3 regions of the Massilia sp. AB1 genome follow, and region 1 is predicted to be linked to each of the others. Evidence: predicted binding sites of a transcription regulator. Region 1 holds the regulator's gene; each other region holds the start of a gene.
What was found. Region 1 encodes LexA, which represses DNA repair genes until DNA is damaged. Its sites were predicted from a motif close to ACTGTATNNNNATACAGT; they were not measured.
Positions count from the first base shown of each region.

Region 1 (4,610 bases):
AACGCTGTCGCCAGACAGCAAGCTTCCCACTGCCGGCAATCCGAAAGCGCACCCTGTCAATCTTGACAGGGTGGCGCGGGAATCGGTTGCTTGTATCACCAGCTAGGCTAGAATTGTTACACCACAATATGGGAGGAATCATGAAACGACTCGTTGGTGTCATGGTGTTAGGTGTATCCGGACTCGCCATGGCAGGCGGCATGCAGTCCGCGGGCAACGGCCAGGAAGCGGCGAAGCTGCGCGAGGCCCGCGCCGCCGACATCGCCTTCTGGACCAGCGGTTACAAGGGCGAAGACCTGGTGTCGGGCCGGTTCAGCTGCCCGGCCCCCAGCATCCCGGACATGTCGAAGACCAAGTCCCAGATCAAGTCTGTGTCCGATTCCTACCAGGCCTGGCAGCAGTGCTATAACGGCTTCGTTGCCAACCTGAACGAGACCATGTCGCGCGGCAGCCGCATTCCCGCCGATGTCGCCGCACTGCTGACCCCGCAGGAAGCGCAACAGGCCGCCGCCCACGTCGACCGCGTGCACGAGGGCCTGATCGCGCAAGCCCAGCAGAATGCTTCGCAAGTCATGGCCAAGTACGACGCCTGGCAGGGCGCCACGGAACGTTACGTCAAATCCGATAACACTGCGCGCAGGCTCGAATACGACATGGCGGCGCGCCGCCAGCAGGAAGGCGAAGCGCAGCGCTACCCGCAGCCGGGCGCACAGCCGGTGCCGTCGCCGGCGACCATGCCGGGACCGGGGCGCCGTTGAGGCTTGCATCACGCCTCTGGAGGATGCCAGGGGCGTGACCGTCGGCTTGCCGGCATGTTTGCACCACCACAGGGAGGAATGATGAAACGAATCATGGGCGTCTTGATGTTGGGTGTATCGGGCCTGGCGATGGCCGGCGGCCTGCAGTCCGCGGGCAATGCGCAGGAGGTGGCGAAACAGCGTGAAGCGCGCGCCGCCGACATCGCTTTCTGGACCGGCGGCTACAGGGGAGCAGACCTGGTGTCGGGGCGCTTCGACTGCCCGGCGCCGGCGATTCCCGAGCTGTCGAGGACCAAGGCGCAGATCAAGTCGGTTTCCGAATCCTTCCAGGCGTGGCAGCAATGCTATAACGGCTTTGTCGCCAAGCTCAACGAGACCGTGGCGCAAGGCAGCCGGATTCCGGCCGATGTCGCCGGCCTGCTGACTCTGGCGGAGGCGCAACAGGCCGCCGCGCACATCGAGCGTGTGCACGCGAGCCTGGCTGCGCAAGCCCAGCAGAACTCCGCGGAGGTGTCCGCCCGCTTCGAGGCCTGGCGCGACGCCACCGAGCAATTCGTGATGGCCGACCACCGCGCACGCATGATGGAGCGCGCCATCGCTTCGCGCCGCGCGCAGGAGCGGGAAGGGCAGCAATACCCGCGCACCCAGCCGACCATGGGTTCTTCCGAGGCGCCGCCGCCGACGCGCCCTTGAATGCCGGCCTTAAATGATTGTAAGGGCGGTTGAGGCTGAGGGAGTATTCGCGTTACCATGCAGCATTCCCTCACTCTCGACCGTCCCATGAAGCGTTTTCTCGTCGTAGCAAGTCTGCTGTTCTGCTCCGTGGCCCACGCCGATCCGCTGGCCGACGCCCACGCCCTGTTCGCCAAAAAAGCCTATCCCGAAGCCCTCCAGGCCTATACCAAGCTCGCCAATGCCGGCAATGTCGAAGCGCAGCAGGCGCTCGGCCAGATGTACTGGTATGGCGAAGCGGGGCAGGTGGACGAAGCCAAGGCCAGGGAATTGTTCAAGAAAGCGGCCGCGAAAGGCAACAAGATCGCCGCCGCCTCGCTGGACGTGATGGACCAGCGCGTCAAGCGCCGCACGGAGATCGATTACTGGATCAGGGAGTACGACGGCGCGGAACTCAAATCGGGCGAATTCCGCTGCCCGGCGCCGCGCATTCCGGCGATGTCGAAGCTGAATGACGAAATCGACCGCGTCAGCGGCGCGGTGGCGACCTGGCAGAACTGCTACAACAAGTTCGTCACGAACCTGAACGCATCCTCGCCGCTGTCGAAGAAGATCCCGGCGGATATCGCCAAGCTGATGAACAAGCAGGAGACCGATGCGGCGCACGCTCACCTGGAGCGGGTGCGCGAGAACCTGGCGGAGGAAGCGAAGGTGAGTTCCAAGCTGATCCTCGCGGACTTCGCGGCCTGGCGTGCGGCGACCGAGGCGTATGTGTCGGAGCACAACGCGATGATCAAGCAGAATAAATAAGGTGGGGAGCTGAAGGGGCCGGAGTTAAGTTTCCGGCTGCTCGGGGAAACTTGGTCCCGGCCCCCGCCGGGACCCAAGTTTGCAGGGCAGTGTTATCGCAGCCGACGCGATCAGTGCCAGCTACGCATCAAGCCAACCGCCAGGCCCTCGAGCGCGAACTCGTCGCCCGGCTCCACGCGAATCACCTTGAAATCCGGATTCTCCGGCAGCAGCTCGACGGTCTCGCCCGTCTTGCGGTAGCGCTTGACGGTGACTTCTTCACCGAGGCGGGCCACGACGATCTGGCCGTTCTTGGCGCTGTCGATCTTCTTGACCGCCAGGAAGTCGCCGTCGCAGATGCCCGCATCGCGCATCGACCACCCCTTGACCTTCAGCAGGAAGTCCGGCCGCGCCGAGAACATGGCGGCGTCGACGCTGTAGGTGGCTTCCACGTGTTCCTGGGCCAGGATGGGCGAACCGGCGGCCACGCGGCCGACCAGGGGCAGGGACATCATGAGCGCAGGCGGCGGCATGGGGATCTGTTCGGCGCTGGCGCCGACCAGGCGGATTCCGCGCGAAGTGCCCGGCGAAATCTCGATCGCGCCTTTGCGCGCCAGGGCCTGCAGGTGCTCCTCGGCGGCGTTGGCCGACTTGAAGCCCAGTTCCGCCGCGATTTCGGCGCGGGTCGGCGGGAACCCGGTGTTGTCGATCGCTTCCCTGATCAGGTTCAGGATCTGTTCTTGCCTTGCAGTGAGCTTGAGCATGTCGTGCGGCTGGATAGTTGTAGGACCAGACTGTATTTTTATACAGTATTTCGCAAGACGCAAGGGAAAACAGGAATATTTTTAGGGCGGGAGCGGCCGCGTTGGTTTTTTCCACGCGCACCGCTCCCGCGCGCCCGGCTGCCCTGGCCGCCGGGTACGAAGCCTCAGCTTACCACTCGCAGCCTTCTTCGGTGTAGTCGAAGTATGCGGTCTGCTGGCCGGTGGTGATCATGTAGCCGCGGCAAGTGAAGGTCTGCGAACCGACCTGGGTGGTCATGGCGGAGTCCGAATAATAAACCCGGGTCCAGGTGCTCGAGGGCCAGGCGTAGGCCGCTGCGGATACCGTGATCGCCAATACTGCAACGTACAGTTTCTTCAGTTTCATATTGTCTCCAGGTGTGTGCGACATGTCGTTTCTTAGGCTGAACTTGTGTTCAGCCAGGACATGCTAGCACCGCACATGAAACAAAAATGATGTGAGAATTCACATTCTTGCATATTATGCAGCAGCCATCTTTTCGCACGGGCGTGGGAAAAGCGAAGGCATCCGGGACCGACCGGTTGCCTGCGGCTTGTGCACGTGTTACCATAGCAGGCTTTCCCTTCCCACACTCGTCTTGACGCCGAGGTGGGCATTTGTTTAAACGTCCTCAAGGAGTGTTGCATGCGTCATTATGAAATCGTTTTTATCGTCCACCCGGACCAGAGCGAACAAGTTCCGGCGATGATCGAGCGTTACAAGACCACGGTGACCAGCCGCGGCGGTAACATCCATCGCGTGGAAGACTGGGGCCGTCGCCAGATGGCTTACCAGATCCAGAAGCTGCCGAAGGCTCACTACATCTGCATGAACATCGAGTGCGACAACGAGACCCTGGTCGAGCTGGAAACCGCATTCAAATTCAATGATGCTGTCCTGCGTCATCTGACCGTTAAGATGAAGAAAGCTGAAACCGCACCGTCGCCGATGATGAAGTCGGTCCAGCGCGAAGACGCAGCCAAGAGCCACCGCGCAGAAGCAGCAGCCGCTGCCCCGGCCGCAGCTGCCTAAGTTTTTCTCCAGGAATTCGTAGTAAACGGAAGTAGTGAACCAGCTCGAGCTCGAAGCGACCATCGCCGAGCGTGATGTCCTGCGCTACACCCCGGCCGGCGTACCCATCGTGTCCGCCATCCTGATGCACAGTGGGCAGCAGGAAGAGGCCGGCGTCGCAAGGCAGGTCGAGTTCGAGATCCCCGCCTTCGCCGCGGGTGAGATCTCGGGCAGGTTCGGCAGCGCGGAACTCGGCGCCAGCTACCGTTTCAGCGGATTCCTCGCAAAGAAAAACCGCAACAGCAAAGCCCTGGTGTTTCACATCATTGATTTTCAAGCCGCCTAAGCGGCACTAGATAGATACAGGAGCCTCAAAATGGCATTCGGTAAAAAGTTCGACAAAAACAAAGCTAAAGAAAAACTCAAGCGCAAACAGCAGAACCCGCTGTTCAAGCGCAAGAAGTTCTGCCGCTTCACCGCCGCCGGCGTGGAACAGGTGGACTACAAGGACGTCGACACCCTGAAGGACTTCGTCCAGGAAAACGGCAAGATCATGCCGGCACGCCTGACCGGCACCAAGGCGCACTACCAGCGCCA
Region 1 covers NZ_JAGKSG010000004.1:76,013-80,622, forward strand. Annotated here, with positions in the region: gene J8847_RS03950 (hypothetical protein) at 141-758, shown strand; gene J8847_RS03955 (hypothetical protein) at 840-1,451, shown strand; gene J8847_RS03960 (SEL1-like repeat protein) at 1,539-2,240, shown strand; gene lexA (transcriptional repressor LexA) at 2,351-2,983, opposite strand; gene J8847_RS03970 (DUF6289 family protein) at 3,153-3,368, opposite strand; gene rpsF (30S ribosomal protein S6) at 3,648-4,034, shown strand; gene priB (primosomal replication protein N) at 4,069-4,359, shown strand; gene rpsR (30S ribosomal protein S18) at 4,390-4,610, shown strand, end outside.

Region 2 (4,610 bases), on a different contig from region 1:
AGGCGCGCAGCAGCACGCTCGGCGTCACGCGGTAGGAGCCGGCCAGCTTGCCGGTGGTGGTCGAACCGAAGTCCGAATAGCGCTCGTGGCGCAGCGCGGTCTGGACCTTGAAGCGGTCGCTGACGTCGGTCTCGATGTCGATGTAGGCGGCGCTGCTGTGGCGGTCGCTGTCGGTCGCATCGCCCGGCTGGAAGCCCGGGAAACCCTGGCTGCCCGGTGCGCCGCCGAAGTTCAGGCCGTCGGCGTCGATATAAGAGCCCGGCTCGCCGGCGAAGATCTTGTAGTTCTCGCGGCGGTGCTCCAGGCCGAAGGCGACGTTCATGCCGTTCAGGACGCCGTTGTAGAAGCGGCTGAAGTCCAGGTTGGTGGTCGCCTGGCGGAACGAGAAGCCGCCCGCGTCGAAGGCCGAGGCGCTGCGGCCCGGACCGCCGGCAAGCAGGTCCTGGTTGGCGATCGAGGCGTTCAGGGTGTTATTGATGTTGTACATCAGGCGGTTGTAGCCGTAGGTCTGCGACAGGTCGGTGTTCCACTCGCCCATTTGCCAGCGGTAGCCCACGGTGCCCCAGCGGTCGTCGACCTTGCCGTCGATGAAGGGAACGAAGCCGGTCGGGTACATGGCCGCCGAGTTACGGCGCGGAATATCGTCCGAGCCCACGCCTTCGCGCGCCCAGGCCGCCGACGAAGCGTCGCGCTTCTGCGCGCCCGCGGTGAAATACAGCTTGCCCGGACCAGTCGGGAATTCGCCGTTCAGGTAAAGGGTCTGGTTCTCGGACTTGGTGTCGCCGATGATGCGCGGATTGCCCGGCTCCGAGCGGTTCGAGCGGCCGCGGTCATACCATTCGCCGGTGATGCCCAGCACGCCACCCGCCACGGCCACGCCGCAGTAGGCCGAGGCCAGCCAGTTCTCGCCGTCGCCTTCGGTGTACTGGCCGTAGCCCAGCACCGATTCGCAGCCCAGGTTTTTCTTCAGTTCGATGTTGATCACGCCCGCGATCGCGTCCGAGCCGTATTGCGCGGCGGCGCCGTCGCGCAGCACCTGCACGTTCTTGATCGCCAGCAGCGGGATCGCATTCATGTCGGTGCCCGTGTTGCCGCGGTTGCGCGCGCCGAACAGATTCACCAGCGCCACGGTGTGGCGGCGCTTGCCGTTGACCAGCACCAGGGTCTGGTCCGAGCCCAGGCCGCGCAGGGCGGCCGAGTCGATCAGGTCGGCGCCGTCCGCGCCGGTCTGGCGGGTCGAGTTGAACGAGGGCGAGATGTTGGTCAGCGCCTGGGCCAGGTCGAACTGGCCGCCTTGTTCGGCGGCCTTGGTCATGGGGATGAAGTCGACCGGCACCGGGGTGTCGGTGGAAGAGGCGTTGCCGACACGGCGCGAGCCGACCACGCTGACGGTGGCGACGTTCTCGGTGCTGGCTGCCGGCGCTGCGCTTTGTGCGAAGGCGGCGGCGGGAATCAGGGAGGCAAGGGCGGCGCCGCCGTACAGGGCAAGTAGGAGCGACTGGGGAATCAGTTTGAGTTTGAGCACAGATTTTCTCCGGGGGAAAATTGAATACTAATCAATTGACCCTTTAGTCACCATGGCTCTGTATCGTTAACACAACGTTGTAATGATATAACTTCAAATCATTCAACCAGCATGGAGAAAAGCCGCTTCGCTGCCTGCCGCTTCGACCCGTCCGCCGACCAGGACCACGCCGTCGGCGTAGCGGGTGCGGATCAGGCAGCTGCGCCCGGTCGCCCGGCCTTGCAGCAGGGTGATCCCCTGTTCCAGCAGCGCCGTCAGCGCGCCGGCCGCGACGCCGGTGGCGCTGTCTTCCAGCGCGTGGTCGAGGTGGTTGAAGTTGCGCCCTTCGTAGCGTCCATCCGCATGCCGGCAGTACACGTACATGCCGTTCACGCCGGTCTCCCTGCTCCAGGCGGTGATGGCGGCGAGGTCGGGAACGAGTGCGTGCAGGCTGTCCGCGTCCTTCACTTCCACCAGCAGCTTCGGGCTGCCGATCGAGGTCGCGCGCGGCGTCGATGCGGTCACCAGGTCCGGCGCCGCCAGCAGGCGCGCCAGCTGCGCGCCGTCGAGTGCGGGCTGGGTCGCTTCCTGCACTTCCATTTGCACGAAATAGCCGCCGTCCTCGCGCACCAGTCCCAGGCGCTGGCCGCGCATCGCGGTGCGCACCGCCAGCATCGCCGCCTCGGGAGCGCGCGCGAACAGCACCTGCGCCACCGCCAAGGTCGCGTGCACGCACAAGGGGCTGCGGGCGTGGGGATAGAAGTAGTCGACCACGCCCGCGATGCCCGCGATGCCCGGTTCAGCGGCGGGATCGATCCAGACGCAGGTGATGTTGCGCTCGCGCGCGAAGGCCGCGCGTTCGGCCTGGCCGCGCGGATCGTCTTCGATCACCAGGGCAGGGTTGCCGTCGCCGGGGTGTTCGCCGAAGCAAAGCAGGGCATGGATCCGCATCGTTCTCTCTTGCTGTGTGTCCTTGGTCGGTTATACTGTATATTCATACAGTATTGCTGTTTTGCCTAAGGATTGTAGCCCAGCCGTGCCAGCGCCGCCGACCACCGCCGATTTTTCCTCTCCCGCAGTGCAGACGCAGGTTCTGCCGCAATATGCGGAGCTGTTCTGCATGTCGAATTTCTCGTATCTAGAGGGCGCCTCGCACGCCGAGGAACTGGTGATGCGCGCGGTGCAGCTCGGGTACTTCGCGCTGGCCCTGACCGACGAATGCTCGCTGGCCGGCGTGGTGCGCGCCCACGGCGAAGCGAAGAAGACCGGCCTGCCGTTGGTGATCGGCGCCCACTTCCACCTGAAGCGGCGCGACGGCAGCCCGGCCCTGTCGCTGATCCTGCTGGCGCAAAACCGCAACGGCTACGGCAACCTGTCGGAACTGATCACCCTGGGCCGCATGCGCGCCGCCAAGGGCGAGTACTTCCTCACGCCGGACGACCTGGCCGAACCCGGCGTGGAACACGCGCACCTGAAGCACATGCCCGACTGCCTGGCGATCCTGCTGCCGGCCTATCCCGGGCACGAGGCGCAGGACGTGGACCGCCTGCACGCGCAGGCCGCATGGATGGCCACCACCTTCCCGGGCCGCGCCTGGCTCGGATTGACCCTCCTCCACCGCGCCTTCGACGAAGCCCATCGCGCCACGGTGGAGGAGGTGGGCTGGCAGCACGGCTTGCCGATCACGGCGCTGGGCCAGGTCGTGATGCATGTCCGCTCGCGCAAGCCACTGCAGGACACGCTCACCGCCACGCGCCTGGGCAAGCCGGTGGCCGAATGCGGCTACGGCCTGGCGCAGAACGCGGAGCAGCACCTGCGCGCGCGCCTGCGCCTGGCCAATATCTACACGCGCGAGGCCCTGGCCGAGACGGTGCGCATCGCGCGCCTGTGCACCTTCTCGCTGGACGAACTGCGCTACGAATATCCGGACGAAGTGGTCCCGCCCGGCCATACGGCCAGCAGCTACCTGCGCGCGGAAACCTATATCGGCGCGCACCGGCGCTTCCGCGAAGGGATTCCCGCCAAGGTGCAGGCCCAGATCGAGCACGAGCTGTCCCTGATCGCGGACATGAAGTACGAGCACTACTTCCTGACCGTCTACGACATCGTGCGCTTCGCCCGTTCGCAGAACATCCTGTGCCAGGGCCGCGGCTCGGCCGCCAACTCGGCGGTCTGCTACTGCCTGGGCATCACCGAGGTCGATCCGGCGCGCGCCAGCCTGCTGTTCGAGCGCTTCATCTCGAAGGAGCGCAACGAGCCGCCCGACATCGACGTCGACTTCGAGCACCAGCGCAGGGAAGAAGTCATCCAGTACATCTACGGCAAGTACGGGCGCGAACGCGCGGCGCTGGCGGCGGTGGTGATCAGCTACCGTCCCAAGAGCGCGCTGCGCGACAGCGGACGCGCGCTCGGCATCGACCTGGCCATCGTCGAGAAGGTGGCCAAGACCCACCACTGGTTCGACAGCCGCGCCGACCTGCTCGGGCGCCTGGCCGAAAGCGGCCTCGATCCGGAAGCGCCGCTGTCGCAGCAATGGGCCACCCTGGCCCAGCAGCTGCTCAACTTCCCGCGCCACCTGTCCCAGCATCCGGGCGGCTTCGTGATCGCCCAGGGCAAGCTGTCGCGCCTGGTGCCGATCGAGAACGCGGCGATGGAAGAGCGCAGTGTGATCCAGTGGGACAAGAACGACCTGGAGGAACTGGGCCTGATGAAGGTCGACGTGCTGGCGCTGGGCATGCTGTCGATGATGCGGCGCGGGCTGGAACTGGTCGGGCAGCGCTACGGCGACGTGTTCGAGATGCAGGACATCCCGGCCGACGATGCCGCCACCTACGACATGATCTGCGCGGCCGACACCGTGGGCGTGTTCCAGATCGAGTCGCGCGCGCAGATGAGCATGCTGCCGCGCATGCAGCCGCGCCGCTTCTACGACCTGGTGATCGAAGTGGCGGTGGTGCGCCCCGGCCCGATCCAGGGCGGCATGGTGCATCCTTATCTGCGGCGGCGGCAGAGACTCGATCCCGTGCACTATCCGAGCCCGCAGATGAAAGTGGCCCTGGAGCGCACCCTGGGCGTGCCGATCTTCCAGGAACAGGTGATGCAGGTG
Region 2 covers NZ_JAGKSG010000012.1:1,902-6,511, reverse strand. Annotated here, with positions in the region: gene J8847_RS09235 (TonB-dependent receptor) at 1-1,525, opposite strand, end outside; gene J8847_RS09230 (PhzF family phenazine biosynthesis protein) at 1,628-2,455, opposite strand; gene J8847_RS09225 (error-prone DNA polymerase) at 2,583-4,610, shown strand, end outside.
Region 2: J8847_RS09225 (error-prone DNA polymerase) is a predicted target of LexA. The motif match lies at 2,490-2,507, and genes of this name have one in related genera.

Region 3 (4,610 bases), on a different contig from region 1:
AACATGGCCGGCACCCGCCGTCCGGCCACGTAGTATTCGGTGACGTTCGAAGTGCGGCAGATCACGCCGATGATCGCGTACAGCAGGATGGTCGCGAACATGAACAAATGCCCGATCCACAGGCGCGGCATGCCTTCCTGCTCGAGCAGCGCCACCATCACCAGGAACAGGCCGAAGCAGCCGGTGTACCAGAGGTAGTAGCGCGCCAGCTTGTTGAAGTAGGAGGTCTTCGCGCTCACACAGCCTCCAGTGCCGCGCGGTAGCGGCGTTCCAGGCTTCGCATGCGCCAGGCGTACAGGCCGATGGTCGCCAGCGACAGCAGCGACACGCCCTGCGCGGCCATGTAGAAGGACAGCGGCCAGCCGAACACGCTGACGCCGGCCAGCTCGCGCGCGAAGAACACGGTGCCGAAGCCGGCCACCAGCCACAGCGCCAGCAGGACGGCCGTCATGCGCCGCGTGCGCCGCCAATGCGCCTCACGCGTCTCCAGCAGCCGCCGGCGCGCGGCCAGGGCGGCGTCTTGTTGGTCGGGTTGGTCAGGCGGCGTCGATGGCGTCATGGGCGGGAGGCGGGAAGGTCAGCCGGAACAGGCTGCCCGGGAATTTGTTGGCGTGGCTGCGCGGGTTGTTGAAGATGTCGATCTCGGCGCCGTGCTGCTGGGCGATCTCGCGCACGATGGCCAGCCCCAGGCCGCTGCCCTGGGTATTGCTGCCCAGGATGCGGTAGAAGCGCTCGAACACGCGCGCACGCTCGGCCGGCGCGATGCCGGGGCCGGTGTCCTCGACCTCGAGCAGGGCGCGCTCCTCCTCGCGGCGCACGCGCACGGTGACGCTGCCGCCCGCGGGAGTGTAGCGCAGCGCGTTGTCGATCAGGTTCGACAGCAGCTCGCGCAGCATCATCGGATTGCCGGCGATGGTGACCGCTTCATCGGGCGGCTCGAAGCCGAGGTCGATCTGGTGCGAGAACGAGGCCTGCACCCAGTCCTGCACCGTCTCGCGCGCCAGGCGCGGCAGGTCGACCTCGCTGAAGGCCAGGCCGGCATGCGGCTGGTTCTCGGCGCGGGCCAGGGCCAGCAGCTGGTTGACCAGGCGGGTGGCCGATTCCGAGCTCTTGGCCACCTGTTCGAGCGAGCGCCGGACCTCGTCCGGATCGATCTGGCGCAGCGCCAGCTCGGACTGCATGCGCATGCCTGCCAGCGGCGTCTTCATCTGGTGCGCGGCGTCGGCGATGAAGCGCTTCTGCATCTCGATGGTCTGGGCCAGGCGCTCGAGCATGTCGTTGAAGGAGCCGACCAGCGGCGAAATCTCTTCCGGCACCTGGCGCGGATCGATGGGCGACAGGTCGTCCTGCGGCCGTGCGCGGATGCGTTCCTGCAGGTCGGCCAGCGGCGTCAGGCCGCGCGACAGGGCGAACCAGACCAGGGCCAGGATCACCGGCAGGATGATGAACTGGGGCAGGATCACGCCCTTGATGATCTCATTGGCCAGGTGGGCGCGCTTGTCGAGCGTCTCGGCCACCTGGACCAGGGCCAGCTCGGGCTCGGTTTCCGGTCCCCCGCGCTCATGCAGCGGATCGAGGTTGATATAGGAGTAGGCGACCCGCACCGGAATGCCGTGGAAGCTGTCGTTGCGGAAGGCCACCGCGCCGCTGCGCGCCTCGTCGTCGTCGCCGGCCTTGGGGCGGGGCAGGTCGCGGTCGCCGTCGAGGTGCTGGCCGGCCGGGCCGGTGATCAAATAGTAGACGCTGTCGACGTCGTCGGCGCGCAGGATGTCGACCGCGCCGGGCGCCAGCTGGGCGGTGACGCTGCCTTCCACGCTGCGCACCTGCTGGCTGAGCACCGTCACCCGGTCTTCCAGCGCGTCGTCGAAAGGCTGGTTGGCGATCGACTTGGCCACCAGGTAGGTGATCGCGATGCTCATCGGCCACAGCAGCAGCAGCGGGGCCAGCATCCAGTCGAGGATCTCGCCGAACAGCGAATGGCGGATGTTCTCGTCGGGCTCGGGATTGGGCGGGACGTACAGCGGCTCGGCCAGCCCATGCCCGGGCTGGGAGTCGAAGCTGGCGTCGCGCTCGTTCACTTGCTGTCGGAAGCGCCCGGCGCAGCTGGGGCGGCCCGTGGCGCCTCGCTGAATTTCTCGAGGCAGTAGCCGAGCCCGCGCACGGTGGCGATGCGCACGCCGCCGACCTCGATCTTCTTGCGCAGGCGGTGCACGTAGACCTCGATCGCGTTGTTCGAGACTTCCTCGCCCCATTCGCACAGGTGGTCGACCAGCTGCTCCTTCGAGACCAGGCGGCCGGAACGGGCCAGCAGCACTTCCAGCAGGCCGAGTTCGCGCGCCGACAGGTCGAGCATCTGGTCGTTGATATAGGCGCTGCGGCCGACCTGGTCGTAGACCAGCGGGCCATGGCGCACCACGGCCGGGCCGCCGCCGGCGCCGCGCCGGGTGAGGGCGCGCACCCGCGCTTCCAGCTCGGACAGGGCGAAGGGCTTGGCCATGTAGTCGTCCGCACCCAGGTCCAGGCCCTCGACGCGCTGCTCGACCGAATCGGCGGCGGTGAGGATCAGCACCGGCAGGTGCGAGGCGCGCGAGCGCAGGCGGCGCAGCACTTCCAGTCCGGACATCTTGGGCAGGCCGAGGTCCAGGATGAGCAGGTCGAACTCCTGGGTGGAGAGCGCGGTGTCGGCATCCTGGCCGTTCTTGACGCAATCGATGGCATAGCCGGACTGGCGCAGGGAACGCGTCAGCCCATCGGCAAGTACGCTATCATCTTCGGCGAGCAGAATTCGCATGGGGCACCTCGGGAAACCGTTAGACCTTCAACAAGTTCGTATTGTGTTTGATTTGTCGCAACAATGCGAGTCTTGACTGCACAACAGCGGCGCTTTTCATCGCATTTTGTGCTTGCCAAAACCACTGGATTTTTATACAGTAGTGACTCTTGATTTGGGCCGCTTTGACCCTACCTTGCCTACTCCACGATTGAAAGTACACCATGGACGACAAAAAACTCGCAGTAAACGCCTCGGAAAAAGGCAAAGCGCTGGCAGCCGCCCTGGCGCAAATCGAAAAGCAGTTCGGCAAGGGCTCGGTCATGCGCATGGACACCAATGCGCCGGTCGAGGAAGTGCAGACTGTTTCCACCGGCTCGCTGGGCCTGGACATCGCGCTCGGCGTCGGTGGCCTGCCGCGCGGCCGTATCGTTGAAATCTACGGTCCGGAATCGTCGGGTAAGACGACCCTGACCCTGCAAACCATCGCCCAGATGCAAAAGCTGGGTGGCACCTGCGCCTTCATTGACGCCGAGCACGCGCTCGACGTGGGTTACGCGCAAAAGCTGGGCATCAACCTGGGCGAACTGCTGATCTCCCAGCCGGATACCGGCGAACAGGCCCTGGAAATCACCGACGCCCTGGTGCGTTCGGGTTCGGTCGACCTCGTGGTCATCGACTCGGTGGCGGCACTGACCCCGCGCGCCGAGATCGAAGGCGACATGGGCGACTCGCTGCCGGGCCTGCAGGCGCGACTGATGTCGCAGGCGCTGCGCAAGCTGACCGCCTCGATCAACCGCACCAACACCCTGGTGATCTTTATTAACCAGATCCGCATGAAGATCGGCGTCATGTTCGGCAGCCCGGAAACCACGACCGGCGGTAACGCGCTGAAGTTCTACGCATCCGTGCGTATGGACATCCGCCGTACCGGTTCGATCAAGTCGGGCGACGAGGTGATCGGTAACGAAACCAAGGTCAAGGTCGTCAAGAACAAGATCGCTCCTCCGTTCAAGGAAGCCCACTTCGACATCCTGTACGGAGAAGGCACCTCGCGCGAAGGCGAAATCCTGGATCTGGGCGCCGACAACAAGATCGTCGAGAAGTCGGGTTCCTGGTACAGCTACAACGGTGAACGCATTGGTCAAGGCAAGGACAATGCCCGCCTGTTCCTGAAGGAGCGTCCGGCCTTGGCCCGCGAGATCGAGAACAAGGTCCGTGCCGCCCTGGGCGTGCGCGAGCTGCCGCCGGTCTCGAGCGATGACGACAGCCGTCCGAAGCTCCAGGCTGTTGGTGAGTAATTGATTGGCAGGGCAGGCCGGCAGCACATCGCCGGCTTGTCCCGGCCGCCATCCCATGCCAGCACCCCAACTGAGCCTGAAGGCGCGCGCAATGCGCTACCTGTCACTGCGCGAGCACAGCCGGCTTGAACTGGGACGCAAACTGGCGCGTTATGCCGAGGAGGGCGACGACATCGAAGCTCTTCTGGACTTCCTTGAAAAGAACAACTGGCTGTCGCAAGAACGTTTCGCCGAATCCCTGATCAACAGGAAGGCCAGCCGTTTCGGCAACAGCCGCGTCATGGCCGAGCTGAAAAGTCATGGTGTCGACGGCGATGCGCTGTCCGACATCAAGGCCGAGCTGGCCGAGAGCGAAACCGCGCGTGCCCGTGAAGTCTGGCAGCGCAAGTTTGGCCGGGTCGCCACGGATGCAGCGGAGCGCGCCAAGCAGATGCGCTTCCTGCTCCAGCGCGGCTTTTCCCAGCGCGCCGCCCGCGCCGCCATGCAAGGCAGCCCGGACGACGACGAGCTGTAAGCAGAGGCAGCGCCGTAGCAAACAC
Region 3 covers NZ_JAGKSG010000005.1:106,623-111,232, reverse strand. Annotated here, with positions in the region: gene J8847_RS04905 (VC_2705 family sodium/solute symporter) at 1-239, opposite strand, end outside; gene J8847_RS04900 (DUF4212 domain-containing protein) at 236-559, opposite strand; gene J8847_RS04895 (sensor histidine kinase) at 537-2,078, opposite strand; gene J8847_RS04890 (response regulator transcription factor) at 2,075-2,791, opposite strand; gene recA (recombinase RecA) at 2,995-4,071, shown strand; gene recX (recombination regulator RecX) at 4,127-4,585, shown strand.
Region 3: recA (recombinase RecA) is a predicted target of LexA. The motif match lies at 2,915-2,932, and genes of this name have one in related genera.